4 regions of the Kitasatospora sp. NPDC089797 genome follow, and region 3 is predicted to be linked to each of the others. Evidence: riboswitches for the same ligand, from Rfam matches in the RefSeq annotation. Region 3 holds a riboswitch; each other region holds the start of a gene.
What was found. Region 3 has a riboswitch for cyclic di-AMP ahead of AB0O91_RS34930 (transglycosylase family protein). Riboswitches for the same ligand answer to the same signal wherever they lie in the genome.

Region 1: it holds a riboswitch for cyclic di-AMP, as region 3 does, so the genes downstream of both, AB0O91_RS23125 (NlpC/P60 family protein) here and AB0O91_RS34930 (transglycosylase family protein) in region 3, are expected to answer to the same signal.
Region 2: it holds a riboswitch for cyclic di-AMP, as region 3 does, so the genes downstream of both, AB0O91_RS24575 (M23 family metallopeptidase) here and AB0O91_RS34930 (transglycosylase family protein) in region 3, are expected to answer to the same signal.
Region 4: it holds a riboswitch for cyclic di-AMP, as region 3 does, so the genes downstream of both, AB0O91_RS19725 (glycoside hydrolase family 16 protein) here and AB0O91_RS34930 (transglycosylase family protein) in region 3, are expected to answer to the same signal.

The regions. Positions count from the first base shown of each region.
Region 1 covers NZ_JBFBGS010000028.1:35,834-39,085, forward strand. Annotated here, with positions in the region: gene AB0O91_RS23120 (NlpC/P60 family protein) at 1-633, opposite strand, end outside; gene AB0O91_RS23125 (NlpC/P60 family protein) at 875-2,002, opposite strand; cyclic di-AMP (ydaO/yuaA leader) riboswitch at 2,013-2,169, opposite strand; gene AB0O91_RS23130 (NlpC/P60 family protein) at 2,506-3,252, opposite strand, start outside.
Region 2 covers NZ_JBFBGS010000030.1:97,033-100,284, reverse strand. Annotated here, with positions in the region: gene AB0O91_RS24580 (hypothetical protein) at 1-696, shown strand, start outside; gene AB0O91_RS24575 (M23 family metallopeptidase) at 764-1,597, opposite strand; cyclic di-AMP (ydaO/yuaA leader) riboswitch at 1,610-1,768, opposite strand; gene AB0O91_RS24570 (YiaA/YiaB family inner membrane protein) at 1,966-2,256, shown strand; gene AB0O91_RS24565 (alpha/beta hydrolase) at 2,401-3,225, shown strand.
Region 3 covers NZ_JBFBGS010000060.1:14,394-17,645, reverse strand. Annotated here, with positions in the region: gene AB0O91_RS34930 (transglycosylase family protein) at 220-1,569, opposite strand; cyclic di-AMP (ydaO/yuaA leader) riboswitch at 1,577-1,747, opposite strand; gene AB0O91_RS34925 (hypothetical protein) at 2,215-3,156, opposite strand.
Region 4 covers NZ_JBFBGS010000022.1:142,513-145,764, reverse strand. Annotated here, with positions in the region: gene AB0O91_RS19730 (IclR family transcriptional regulator) at 1-475, shown strand, start outside; gene AB0O91_RS19725 (glycoside hydrolase family 16 protein) at 607-1,905, opposite strand; cyclic di-AMP (ydaO/yuaA leader) riboswitch at 1,907-2,072, opposite strand; gene AB0O91_RS19720 (lipase) at 2,263-3,252, opposite strand, start outside.

The DNA.
Region 1 (3,252 bases), on a different contig from region 3:
GGCGTCCTGGGCCGCCATCCGGACCCGCTCGGCGGCGCCCAGGCCGTTGAGCAGCTTCTGGGCCTTGGCCAGCCGCTGCTGGATCTGCTGCTTGTTCTCGGCGAGCGTGCGGCGGGCCTGGTCGAGTTCGGAGAGCTTGGCCGCGGTCTCGGTGCGGCGCTGGTCGAGCCGGCGCTGACGGGTGACCAGCTCGTGCAGCGTCTCCTGCTGCCGCTCGGCGGCCTGGCCCAGGGTGCGGGCGCGGGCGAGGTAGCCCTCCGGGTCGGTGGAGAGCATCAGCTGGGCGGTCTGGGTCATCCCGCCGCTGCGGTACTCGGCCCCGGCCACCGCGGCCAGGTCGCCGCGCAGGTCGTTCAGCTGCTCCTGGGCCGCGGCCACCTCGCCCTGGAGGGTGGTGGTCTCGCCGACGAGCCGCTTCTGCGCCTCCTGGGCGGCGTTGTACTTCTCCGAAGCCTGTTCGGCCTCGTCGTACAGCTGCTCGACCTGCGCCTTGACCTCCTTGCGGTCGGGCGCGTCCGGCGCCCCGGGGGCGGCCTGGGCGCTTCCGGCGGTCGCCACGCCCAGGGCCGTGGTGGCGGCCGCGGTCAGTACCAGCGCACGGGCGAGCAGTTGGGAACGGCGGTGCACGGCCATGCGGCAGCGGCTCCAGTCCTGCGGCGCGGCCCCGCGGCCGCGCCCCGGTGGGCGGCCGTCGAGCGGGAGTCCGGTGGCAGACGTTAGCGAGTCCGGGCAAGTGAGTCCAAACCCCTCCCGACCCGAATATTTGACCCCTATTCGGACATCTGACCGAGGCGCCGGAAAAGCCGCAGGCCCGGCCCTCCGTACTGGAGGACCGGGCCCGTGGAAGCCTGGCCGGTCGGACGACCGAGCGAGGTCAGACCCGCACGATGGAGGCCAGCGGCATGTTGGAGACGGCCTCGTAGCGGACCGACGCACCCGGCTTGGGAGCGTGCAGCACCTGACCGTTGCCGGCGTAGATGCCGACGTGGTGGGCGTCGCCGTAGAAGATCAGCATGTCGCCGGGCTGCGCCTGGGAGATGTCCGAGCCGATCCGGGTGCCGGCGCCGGCCTGCTCCTGCGAGGTGCGCGGCAGCGACACGCCGGCCTGGTTGAACGCCCAGACCATCAGGCCGGAGCAGTCGAAGGAGCCGGGGCCGGTGGCGCCCCAGACGTACGGGCTGCCGACCTTGGTGGCGGCGGCGGCCAGCGCGGCGGCACCGTGCGAGCTGCCCGGGGCGACCTTGACCGGCGCGGCCGAGGAGCCCGAGCCGAGGTCGCCGCGGCTGCTGTCGCGCGAGGCGCGGTCGGAGCCGGCGGACTGGGAGGCGGCCTTCGCGGCGGCGTCGGCCTTGGCCTTGGCGTCGGCGGCGGCCTTGTCCTCGGCGGCCTTGAGCGCCTGGCGCTCCTGCTCGGTCAGCGTGTTGAGCAGGTCCTGGGCGGCCTTCAGCTTGTTCTGGACCTCGTCCTTGGAGGCCTTCAGCTGAGTGGTGGTCGACTCCAGCTCGGCGAGCTTGCCCTGGGCCTCGGTGCGGTCCTGGTCCAGCTTGCGCTGCTGCTCCTGGAGCTGCTTCAGCTGGTTCTTCTGGGTGCTGCCGGCCTGGTTCAGCGCACCGGCCTGGTTGAGGAAGTTGTCCGGGCTGGAGGAGAACATCAGCTGGACGGTCGGGGATATGCCCCCGTTGCGGTACTGCTCGCTCGCGATCTCGGCGAGACCGCCCTGGAGGTCGGTCACCTGCGACTGCTGCCGGGCCACCTGGTCCTGCAGGCCGGAGACCTGCTTCTCCAGCTCCTGCTGCTTCTCCTGGGCGGCGTTGTACTTCTCGGTCGCCTGCTCGGCCTGCTCGTTGAGCTGGTCGACCTGCTCCTTGACCTGGTCCTTGGTCGGCTGCGGGTCGGCGTGCGCGCCGGACTGCGCGGAGAGGGCGACGGCCGCGGCGGCGACGCCGGTGAGGATCGAGACACGGGCGCGACTGGCGGGCTTGGGACGACGATGGGACGCCACGAAGGCGGACTCCTTCTTCCTACGTCCGCCTACCGGGTGAGCTGACGGGTTCGGGCCGGAAGCATGCCCTACGACGCCTCACCGGCCCCAACCGCGGCCGACCTGGCGCCGATTCACCCCGGAGGAACGTGTGGTTCCCCGGCTCCGCTCCGCAGCGCCCCCGACTACTGGGCTCCCCTGTCGGGCAGTCGCTTCGACCTGCCCCGCTGTTTCGCGAACTCGGCGGTAACCACCGCCGCCACCCAGGCTGGGTGATCGACAGTGCGGTGGCTCGGAGCACGACCCTAGTAACTGAACCGTGATCCGTTCAAATCCTTGTCAGAAAAAAGACGGAAGATTACCCAGTTTCTTTTGTGAAAATGACTGATGGTGATCGTCGGCGCACGCAAAGCTGATCAGGTCTCACCGACCGACCGGCGCGTCGCGCAAACCGAAGCGCCACCCCCGATCGGGGGTGGCGCGGATCACAGGGCCGGAACGGGCTCCCGCGGCGTGTCGGTCCGTCAGATCCGGCGGATGGTGTTGATCGACATCGCGTCGGCCTTCATCACCTTCACCACGTCACCGGTGTGCGGCGCGTGGACCACCATGCCGTTGCCGATGTACATCCCGACGTGGTGCATGTCCCCGCCGTAGATCACCAGGTCGCCCGGCTGGGCGGTGGCCAGCGTCACGGCCGTCCCGATGTGGCCCTGCTCCTGCGAGGTGCGCGGCAGCGAGACACCGGCCTGGCCGTACGCCCAGACCATCAGACCGGAGCAGTCGAAGGTGCTCGACCCGGTGGCGCCCCACACGTACGGCGAGCCCTGCTTGCTCATCGCCTTCGCCACGGCCACCGCCGCGTAGCCGCTGGCCGGCGGCAGGTTGCCGAGGTCGACCCGGTCGCTGCCGCGCGAGGCGCGGTCGTCCTGCTGCTGCTGGGCCCGCAGCGCGGCCCGGTCGGCGGCGCTGAGCGAGTTCAGCAGGTCCTGGGCCGCCTTCAGCTTGGTGTTGACGTCCGACTTGGCCTGGTTCAGGTCCTTGGTGGTGGAGTCCAGCGAGGCCAGCACGGCGGCCGCCTCGGCCTTCTCCTGGTCCAGCCGGCGCTGCTGGTCGAGCAGGCCCTTGAGCGCCTCGGTCTGGCTGGCGCTGGCCTGCTGGACGCTGGACGCCTTCTCCAGGTAGCCGGACGGGTCGGAGGAGAGCATCAGCTGGACGGACGGGTCGATGCCGCCGGTGCGGTACTGCTCGCCCGCGACCTGGGCCAGGCC
Region 2 (3,252 bases), on a different contig from region 3:
GAGCACCTGCTGTACGAGCGGCTCCACCTGTACGTCCAACCCGCGCCCGAAGAGGACCCGCTCGCCTACGGCGAGGCGGTGCGGCTGCTGGTCGACCACCAGCGGGCCGCGAAGCGGCTCAACGCCAAACGGCAGGAGCGGCTGCACGCCGAGGCCGAGTGGCAGGGCGAGGTCGCGGCCGGGCTGCTGCGCCGCGCCGACCTGGTGACCTGGCCCCGGCTGTACGCGGTGCTGCTGCACGCCCACGACGTGGACGTGGCGGACCCGGCGGCCGTCCGGGACTGGCTGGCCGGCTTCGCCGGACTGACCGAGGAGGAGCGGCTGGCCGGGTACGAGGCGCTGGGCCCGACCGGCTGGCTGGACGAGCCGGACGAGCAGGGCTGGTGGGGTGCGGGCCGGGTGCTGTCGGTCGGTATGGCCACCGACGGCGCGCGGCGGCTGCTGGAGCAGGGCCTGATGCGGCGCAGCTACCGCAACCTGGCCGAGCTGAACGCGCTGGGGCGGCCGATGCCGGACGAACTGGCCGGGGGCTTCGAGGAGTTCGAGACGGCGGCGGCCGAGGCCGCGCTCGACCTGCTGGGCGGGTGGACGGTGCCCGGGCTGCCGCGGCTGCTGGTGGAGGAGTTCCCCGAGCTGGCGCCGGAGCCGGGGGCGGCGGAGATCGAGGCGTACCTGGCGCAGCTGCCGCCGGAGTGACGCACCCGCCGGAACGGGTACCGCGAAGGCCCCGGACACCGGGTGTCCGGGGCCTTCGCGGCGGTGGCTACGGGGTGAGGCCGCGCTGCTGGAGCCAGGTCTCCGGGTCGACCGGGGCGCCGCCGCCGGGGCGGACCTCCAGGTGCAGGTGCGGGCCGGTCACGTTGCCGGTCGCGCCGACCTTGCCGATCTGCTGGCCGGCGGTCACCTTGCCGGAGCCCTTGATGATCGAGGAGAGGTGGCAGTACCAGATCTCGGTGCCGTCGGGCAGGGTCTCGACGATCCGGTAGCCGTACGCGCCGGACCAGCCGGCCGAGGTGATGGTGCCCTGGCCGAGCGCGAAGACGGCGGTGCCGGTGTCGGCGGCGAAGTCCAGGCCGGTGTGCAGGTGGGCCCAGTAGCGGGCGCTCTGGCCGTAGTGGGCGGAGAGGTTGTAGTCCTTCACCGGCAGGGTGAGGGCGGCGGCCTTGGCCCGCTCGGCCTCCGCCGCGGCCCGCTCGGCCTCCGCCTCCTTGGCGGCGGCCTTGGCCGCGGCCTCCTGGGCCGCCTGCACCCGGGCGTCCTCCTCGGCGGCGGTGCGCTGGCTGTCGGCCTGCTGCTGGATGCGGGCGGCGAGCGCGAGGCCGGGGTCGGCGGCCAGGGCGACCGGGGACTCGTCCTGGGCCTCGATCGCGGGCGCGGCGGCCGGGGTCGCGGAGGCGAAGCCGGTGGCGCCCAGGGTGGCGGCGACGGCGGTGACGCCGAGCAGCGGGGAGGCTCCGCGGGTCTGACGCGGCATCCGGTGGCGGTTGGCCTCGGCCTCCGGGGCGAGCGCCCCGGGGTCGTCCGGGACGGGGTGGTCGAGGAGCTGGGTACCGGCTGCGGGGCCGGCCGGGTGTGCCGGGGTGTGCGTCGACGCCACGGGGGCGCGCTCCTTTCCTTCCTTCGCGCCTACCGGGTTAGCTGACGGGTTCGGAGCAGGAAGGTCTCCTACGGCCGGGCCGGGGCCCCGCCGATTCACCCCAAGGAACGTGGTTCCCCGGCTCCCTGACCTGCCCGGAGGCCGGCCGGCGGGATTAGGCGACGGCGCACGGTGCCGTCTGGGTACGGCGTTGACGACCGCGCTGCGTTATCAAACGTTAATCCTAGGAGGCTCTGATTCCAAGCCATCCGTCCGGGACGGCTGTGGAGCAGGTGATCGGACGTCAACGAACGATCCTTCAAGCACCTGGCCCCATCTGAGTACTCCTACTCATGTGCGACCGGGCCGGCCGCCCGCATCCTGGCGCCATGAGCGCACCGATGCAGTCACGGACCACGGCCGCGTACTACGTCCAGGCCGTCCTCTCCTTCACCCTCTCCGCCGCGGCCCTCGCCGTCGGGATCGCCTACCTGCCCGTCGGCGGCTGGACCCGGGCCTTCCTCGGGATCGGCCTCCTCTACACCGTCACCTCCTCGTTCACGCTGGCCAAGGTGGTCCGGGACCGGCAGGAGTCCACGGACACCGTCGCCCGGGTCGACCAGGCCCGGCTGGAGAAGCTGCTCAGCGAGCACGACCCGTTCCGGGTCGAGGGGCCCTGAGCCGCGCCGACCCGGCGGGCCGCGAGCCGGGGACCGGCCCGGCGGCCCCCGGGCGGGGCCGGCCCGGCGGGGCTTGACGGCTAAGGCTATTAGCCTTAGCTTTATGGCTATCGGCAGCACAGAGCGAGCCAGCGGAGGCCCACCATGAACGGCACCACCACCCCGAACACCCGGTACCTCGACGTGCCCGGCGGCCGGCTCGCGTACGACGACACCCGGCAGGGCGACGGCACCCCCGTCGTCCTGCTCCCCGGCATGCTCGACTCCCGCCACGCCTACCGGCACCTGCACCCGCTGCTCACCGCGGCCGGGCACCGGGTCGTCACCATGGACCTGCGCGGCTTCGGCGAGTCCTCGATCGTCTGGGACGACTACGGCCCCGCCGCGATCGCCACCGACGTGCTCGCCCTGCTCGACCACCTCGGCATCGGGCGGGCCGTCCTGGTCGGCCAGTCCTACACCGGCGCCACCGTCGTCAGGATCGCCGGGGACGCACCGCAGCGGGTCGCCGGGATCGCCCTGATCGACGCCTTCGTCGAGCACCGCTCCAACGCCCTGATGCGGGGCGTGATGGTCGTGATGGGCGCCGCGATGGTCCGCTGGCCCGGCGTCTGGGGCTACTACCTGCGCAGGATGGCCTTCCCCGGCCCCCGCCCCGCCGACCTCGACCGCTACGTGGACGGACTGGTCGCCGCCCTGCGCACCCCCGGCCGCCGGACCGCCACCCGCGGCTACGTCACCGGCGACTCCGCCCCGACCGGCTGGTGCGCGGCCGTCCGCTGCCCCGCCCTCGTGCTGATGGGCAGCAAGGACCCCGACTTCCCGGAGCCCGAGGCCGTCGCCGACCTCCAGGCCGGGAAGCTCGGCGCGCGGAAGGTCATGATCGAGGGGTCCGGGCACTACCCGATGGCCGACAACCCGCAGGCCGTCGCCGACGCCCTGCTGCCCTTCCTCGCCGAACTCGCCTGACCCTCGTCCGTACGGAGGACCCGCACC
Region 3 (3,252 bases):
TGACTCCTCCTCGGGTGCAGAGCAGCAGCATGCCCGCCGGGGCGGGGTTTGGCCATGCGGCGGCCGGCCTCCGGGGACGCCGAAGCCCCGGGAAGAGCGACCAGACTCTTCCCGGGGCGGTCGGGGGCCGACAACTGACAGCTGATGAAATCTGTTGTCTGTTATCTGTCAGTTGTCATCCGTCGGCCGGCATCCGTCGGCCGCGTGCCGACCTCGGGCTCAGACCCGGCCGGCGAAGTCCGGCGCCCAGTTGGCGACGGTCTGCAGGCGGACGCCGGAGCTCGGGTTGGCGGCCTCGACGTACTGGCCGTTGCCGATGTAGATGCCGACGTGGTAGACGCCGGAGTCCTGGCCGTTGTTCGACCAGAAGAGCAGGTCGCCCGGCTGCAGGCTGTCCAGCGAGACGTGGGTGCTGGCGGCGGCCTGGTCGGCGGCGACGCGCGGGATGTTGATGCCCGCGGCGCGCAGCGCGGCCTGGGTCAGGCCGGAGCAGTCCCAGCCGCCGTTGCCGGTGCCGCCGTAGACGTAGGCCTGGCCGACCTTCGACTGGGCGAAGGAGACGGCGGCGGCCATGCTGCCGGTGGCGGCCGGGGTCTGGGTCTGGGTCCCGGTCTGGGTCTGCGGGGCGGGCTTCGCGGCGGGCTTGGTGGCCGGCTTCGAGGCGGCCGGCTTGGAGCCGGACGGCTTGCTCTGGTCGACCGGCTTGGCGTTCACGGCACCGCCGTTCGAGGCCTGGCCGGACTGCTGCGAGCGGTCGAACCAGGTGAAGTCGGAGCCGGACTTGGCGGTGCCGGAGGTCTGGCCGGCCTGGGCCGCCCCGCCGTCACCGAAGGTCAGCTGCTGGCCCGGGTAGATGGTGTCGGGGCCCTCGGTCAGGGTGGTGCGGTTGAGGTCGTACAGCCGCTGCCAGCCGCCCTGGACGTTGTGCTTGTCGGCGATGGTGGACAGCCAGTCGCCGTCGACGACGGTGTAGCCGCCGGCCTGGGCCTGTGCCTGACGCTTCTGCGCCCAGGTGTTGTCGGCCGACCCGGTGGCGGGGGCGGCGGACGCCGAGTCACCGGAGGCCTGTGCCTGGTCCTGGGCGGGCGCGGCCGGCTTGGCGGGCTTGGTCGCCTTCGCGGCGGGCTTGGTGGCCGGCTTGGCGGTGGAGGCGCCGGTGGAGGCACCGGCGGAGGTGTCGACGGACGCCGCGGCGCCGCCCTTGGTCAGGCCCGCCTGGACGGAGCAGACCGGCCAGGCACCGGGGCCCTGCGAGGCGAGGACCTTCTCGGCGACGGCGATCTGCTGGTCCTTGGTGGCCTGGTCGGCCCGCGCGGCGTAGGCGTTGCCACCGAAAGCGGCCCAGGTGCTGGAGGTGAACTGGAGGCCGCCGAAGAAGCCGTTGCCGGTGTTGATGGCCCAGTTGCCGCCGCTCTCGCACTGGGCGACCTTGTCCCAGGTGGAGACCGGGGCGGCGTTCGCGGTGCCGGTGGTGAGGCAGGGGACGGTGAGGCCGACGCCGGCGACGCCCAGGGCGGCGATCACGCGGCGGGTGCGGCTGGACAGGCGGTTGCCGTTGGAAGGCAGCATGAAGACGCGGTCCTCTCCCACGCCTGCGAGGTGAGCTGTCGGATTCGGGCTGGAGTTGCCCGGCCGCGCTGTGGCGCGGCTTCACCCCTAGCCCTGGACCGTTTCCGGGAAATGGTCCGGGGCGACTTACCTGTGGTTCCCCCGCTCCTGCCGTGATGCGTTTTCGCGCTTGCCAGGACATCCGACGGCAGGACTCGGCGTCGCGGATGAACTGGGTCCGTGTGGTCACGAACGGGGAGCACGTTAAGCAGACTTAAGTTCAAACTGCAAATACCTGTGATGCGCATCACGGCTTAGCGGGAAAGGCCAAATGGGCCGTAATTCATGATCGAAAGTGATCATTTTCCAGCAATATCGCGACTGATTCTCGCAATTGGCTCAGGCTCAGAAAAAAGGTGACGGAGCGTCGAAGTGCGACGGGGGCGCACGGTCGGGCGGGTGGAGCGCCCGTGGATCGAGCGCCCGGCAACGCGCCGGCTATTCATCGACAAAAGGCACCAGAAACGGACATTGCGCCGCATTGCCCGCTGAACTCTCGAAAGGGGCGATCCGTGCACGCCGAAAGGGCCCGGAACGCGGCGGTTCCGGGCCCTTCGGTGGTGCGGGTGGCCCGCGACGGCGTCGCGGGGCGCGGAGGGGCGCCGATCAGCCCTCCAGGGGCTCCTCGGCGGCCGCGTGGGCCCGTCGGGAGCCCTCTCCGGCCCCGTCGGCGGCGACGGCCTCCGCCTCGGCCAGCTCCTCCGCGGTCGGCGTCGGCAGTGCGGCCAGGTAGGTGGAGGCGATCAGCTGGCCCACCGTCGGGTAGGCGCCCAGCGGCGCGGCCGACGGGCAGCCGGTCTCCTCGGCGGCCGTGGCGAGCAGTTCGGAGTCCGCCTCCGGGCCGATGACGAGCGGGGCCAGCGCCGGGCGCTGGGAGCCGGTCTCCTTCAGGTGGTCGACGGCCCCGGCGACCGAGCCGGGCACGTCGAGCGCCGCGGCGACGACCGGGACGGCCAGGCGGGCGGCCAGCAGGACGCCGGTGATCCCGGCCGCGGCGGCGGCCTCCTCGCCGCCGACGGTGGTCAGGACCACGCCGTCCGCGGCGGTCGCGATGGCGAACAGCCGGGCCCGGTCGGCCCGGGCCAGCCCGGCCTCGGAGAGCCGCACGTGGACGGCCTCGGCGAGCAGCGGGTGCGGGCCCAGCGTGTCGGTGACGGTCGCGCCGTACTCCGCGGCGAGGGCGTGGAGTTCGGCCAGGAAGCCGTGCGGGCCGGGCACCAGCGGCACCACGACGGGCGTCGGCAGTCCGGCCTCGGCGGCCGCCGCCAGCAGCTCCGCGACGGTGCGCTCCTCCGGGTCCTCGGTCTCGGCGCCGCCCGGGAGGTAGCCGACCGCCGCCTGGACGCCGGTGTGCTCGCTGCGGACGATCGAGAGCAGTTCCTCGACGACCGAACGGGACTCGGGCCCCGCGGCCGCGGGAACGGCGAGCACCAGGGCCGGCGAGCCGGTGCGGATCTCGGGGCGCTCGGGGCGGCGGTGGCGCCCCCGCGCACGGGAGCCTGGAGTGCGGACGGGCAGTGGCGCGCCCGGGATGGCTGCGGTGCTCATGCCGGAGATCGTAGGACATCGGCCCGTCAGGCCTGCAGTCGGCTGCCGTACGGGCTTCGGGCGGCCGCGGTGCCGAGGCCGTGTCCTGGCCGGTCG
Region 4 (3,252 bases), on a different contig from region 3:
CACCGGCGAGACCGCCAACCTGGCGGTGCTGGAGGGCGGCGAGGTGGTGTACGTCGGACAGGTGCAGTCGCGGCGCTCGATGCGGATGTTCACCGAGGTCGGACGGCGGGTGCAACCGCACTGCACCGGCGTCGGCAAGGCGCTGCTCGCCCAGCTCCCGGAGGACGAGGCGCGCGCGGTCCTGGGCCCCAACCCGCTGCCCGCGCACACCGAGTACACCCTCACCGACCCGCAGGAGCTGATGGACCAGCTCGCCGAGGCGCGCGAGCGCGGCTACGTGGTCGACGACCAGGAGCAGGAGATCGGCGTCCGCTGCATCGCGCTCGCGGTCCCGGGCGCGCCGACGCCCACCGCCCTGTCGGTGTCCGGCCCGGAGGCCCGGATCCGGGCGCTGGAGGAGCAGGCGGGAGCATCCGCACTGGTCCCGGTGATGCACCAGATCGCGACCCGCCTCGGGCAGGTGCTGGCCCCCTGACGGTCCGTCAACTTCCTGGCGATGAAGGTCCCGTGACGCAGGAACCGGCAGCCGCTCGACCTCGGCGAGGTCGGCGGGCTGCCGGTTCCTGAGAGCGGCTGGTCCTCGGGCGGCTACCCCGGCCGGACGGCTTAGCGGTAGACGCGCACGTAGTCGGCGGAGAAGCTGATCGGGGTGTTCCCCTGCGGCGCCGGGTGGTACTTGCCCGCGCTCACCGAGAGGTTGAGGATCAGGTACGCGGAGAAGTTCGCGCCCACGCCCTTGTTGTCCGAGTGCACCTTGACGCCGTTGACGTACCAGTCCACCGAGTTGGCGCCGTAGTAGGTGCCGATGGTCACCCACTGGTCCTTGGCCACGGCCTTGGTGTCGGTGTAGTACTCCGGGTCGCTCGGGTTGACGTGGTTGGTCAGCTCCAGCAGGCTCGGGTTGTCGGGGTGGTACTCGAAGGAGTCGATCTCCCCGTTGCCGTTCTTCCAGCTCCACAGCGCGGGCCAGGCGCCGGCCACGGAGGGCATCTTGACCCGGGCCTCGGCGTAGTCACCGGTCTTGACCTGGAAGCCCTCGGCGGAGCCCTCAGTGGTCAGGAAACCGGTGTTCCAGGACTGCTGCCCGTTCTCCAGGGCCGGTCCGCCGGGGGTGGCGGTGAAGGTGGCGACGCCGTTCGCGACGGTGACGTTGTTCTTGTTCAGCCAGTCGAGCTTGTTGTCACCCGGGTTGTGGTTGCCGTACTTGTACGCGGTGCTCTTGTCACCGACCCAGCGCTGACCCCAGGCGATCGGACCGTTGAACTCGTCCGACCAGGTCAGCGACTTGCCGGCGATCGGGGAGGACGGCGCGGGGGTCGTCGGGGTGGCCGTGGCGGTCGGCGACGGCGTCGCGGTGGGGGTCGTGGTGGGGGTCGTGGTGGGGGTCGTGGTGGGCTTCGCCGTCGGGGCCGGGGTGGGGGCCGGGGTGGGCGTCGCCGTGGCCGAGACCACCAGCTGCTGCGAGGGCAGGTTGTGCCAGGTGCCGCCGAGGTCCTGCCAGAAGCCGAACTGGGTGTACGTCCCGGCGGGCAGCGAGCGGGCACCGCTGGTGAAGGCGAACCCGCTCGGGCATATTCGCACGTTGCCCGCGCTGCCCGGGAAGTCCAGGTTGGCGCCGTGCGCGTCCCGGACGCCGACGCCGACGGTCTTCGCGGTGAAGCAGGACGAGGAGTGCAGGCCCAGCGAGGCGGTGGCGGCCTTGCCGGCGACCATGGTGGCGGGGCCGAGGCGGTCCTGGGTGACGGTCGGGCCGGTGGCGGCCTGGGCGCCGGGGACCGACGGCAGGCCGAGCAGGCCGGCGCCGGTGATCGCGAGCGCCCCGGTGGCGGCGAGGGCGGCGTTGCGGCCGCGGCGGGAGGGACGGGCGTGGCGGGGCGCGCGGCGGCGCCGGGCAGGCTGGTGCATGGGGTGTCCTCTGCGACGCCTGCGAGGTGAGCTGTCGGATTCGGGCTGCAGTTGCCCGGCCGCCTGTGGAGCGGCTTCACCCCTAGCCGCGGCCCGCACGCTGGTGCGCACGGGCCGGGCACTGACCTTGGTTCCCCCGCTCCCGTCCGCTGTGGTGCTCGAGTACCCGCCGGCGGGTGGACGGGACTCGGCGTCCCGGCGGCGGGGTCCGCGACGGCGGACGACGGTTGCAGGCTAGGCAGGCCGTCCGTGAACGGACAACCGGATCCGGCCGGTTGTCGCACAGCTCACAGTGGTGTCGATCAACCACGCTGCGTGGTGGCCGAGTTGATCAATCGCGCGGCGGTGCCCGGCGGTTCAGTCGAGCCAGCGGGCGACCTGGGCCTCGGCGTCCGGCGCCCAGGCCAGTTCCAGGTGGTTGAGCCCGGTGAGCAGCCGGGTGCCGCCGACCGTCGCGATCCCGGTGGTGTCCAGGGCGCTCGCGGTGAACACGATGCCGTCGCTGGGCCCCCGGTTCTCGTTCAGCACCCCCGGGATGTCGGCCGACCCGCCCGCCAGCAGGTAGGTGGGCACCGAGGCGGGGATCCCGGCGCGCTGGAGCGGGGCGATCAGCGAGCCGGCGTCGACGGCCGCCTGGATGCCCTGCCCGGAGGTGTAGAAGCCCTGGCCGCCGTAGTAGGTGGTCCACCAGTCCTGGGCGGTGGTGTCCACCCCGTAGGTCGCGTCCCAGCGGGCGAGCAGCTGGCGCTGGCCCGGGTAGCAGTCGCTGCCTCCGGTCGGCAGCACCCCGAGGCAGGGCTGCGCCGTGTACGTGCCGTAGCAGGTCATGAACAGGTGCGGGGACGGCGCGTTGGCGGTGCCCCCGCAGGCGGGCCAGGTGACCAGGTCGAAGTCCCAGCCGTGCGCGTAGACGTAGTCGAGCCCGCCGTTCGGCCCGCCGAGGGTGACCAGGCGGCGCACGTCCCCCGCGTACGCCCGCCCCCAGGAGGGGCGCACCGAGGACACGTACGCCCTCGCCGCCACCTCGCCCTTGCTCCAGGCCACCACGTCGACCCGGGGGACGCCGAGCCGGGCCCGGATCAGGGCGAGCGCGTCACCGACGGCCTGGGCCTGGAGCAGGTTGTCGCCCTGCTTGTGGGCGAAGCCGACGGCGAAGACCCGGCGGCCGGTGCCGGCCAGGTACTGGGCGAGGCCGGTGGACGGACAGCTGGACGCCCCGCAGCTGCCGCTCTCCCCCGGGTTCGCCCAGGCGCGGTCGGCGCTGTCGTTGGCGCCGTGGACCAGCAGGACGGGCGTGCCGGTGCCGCCGGTGTCCCAGCCGGTGGCGGAGTAGAGCAGGAACCGGGC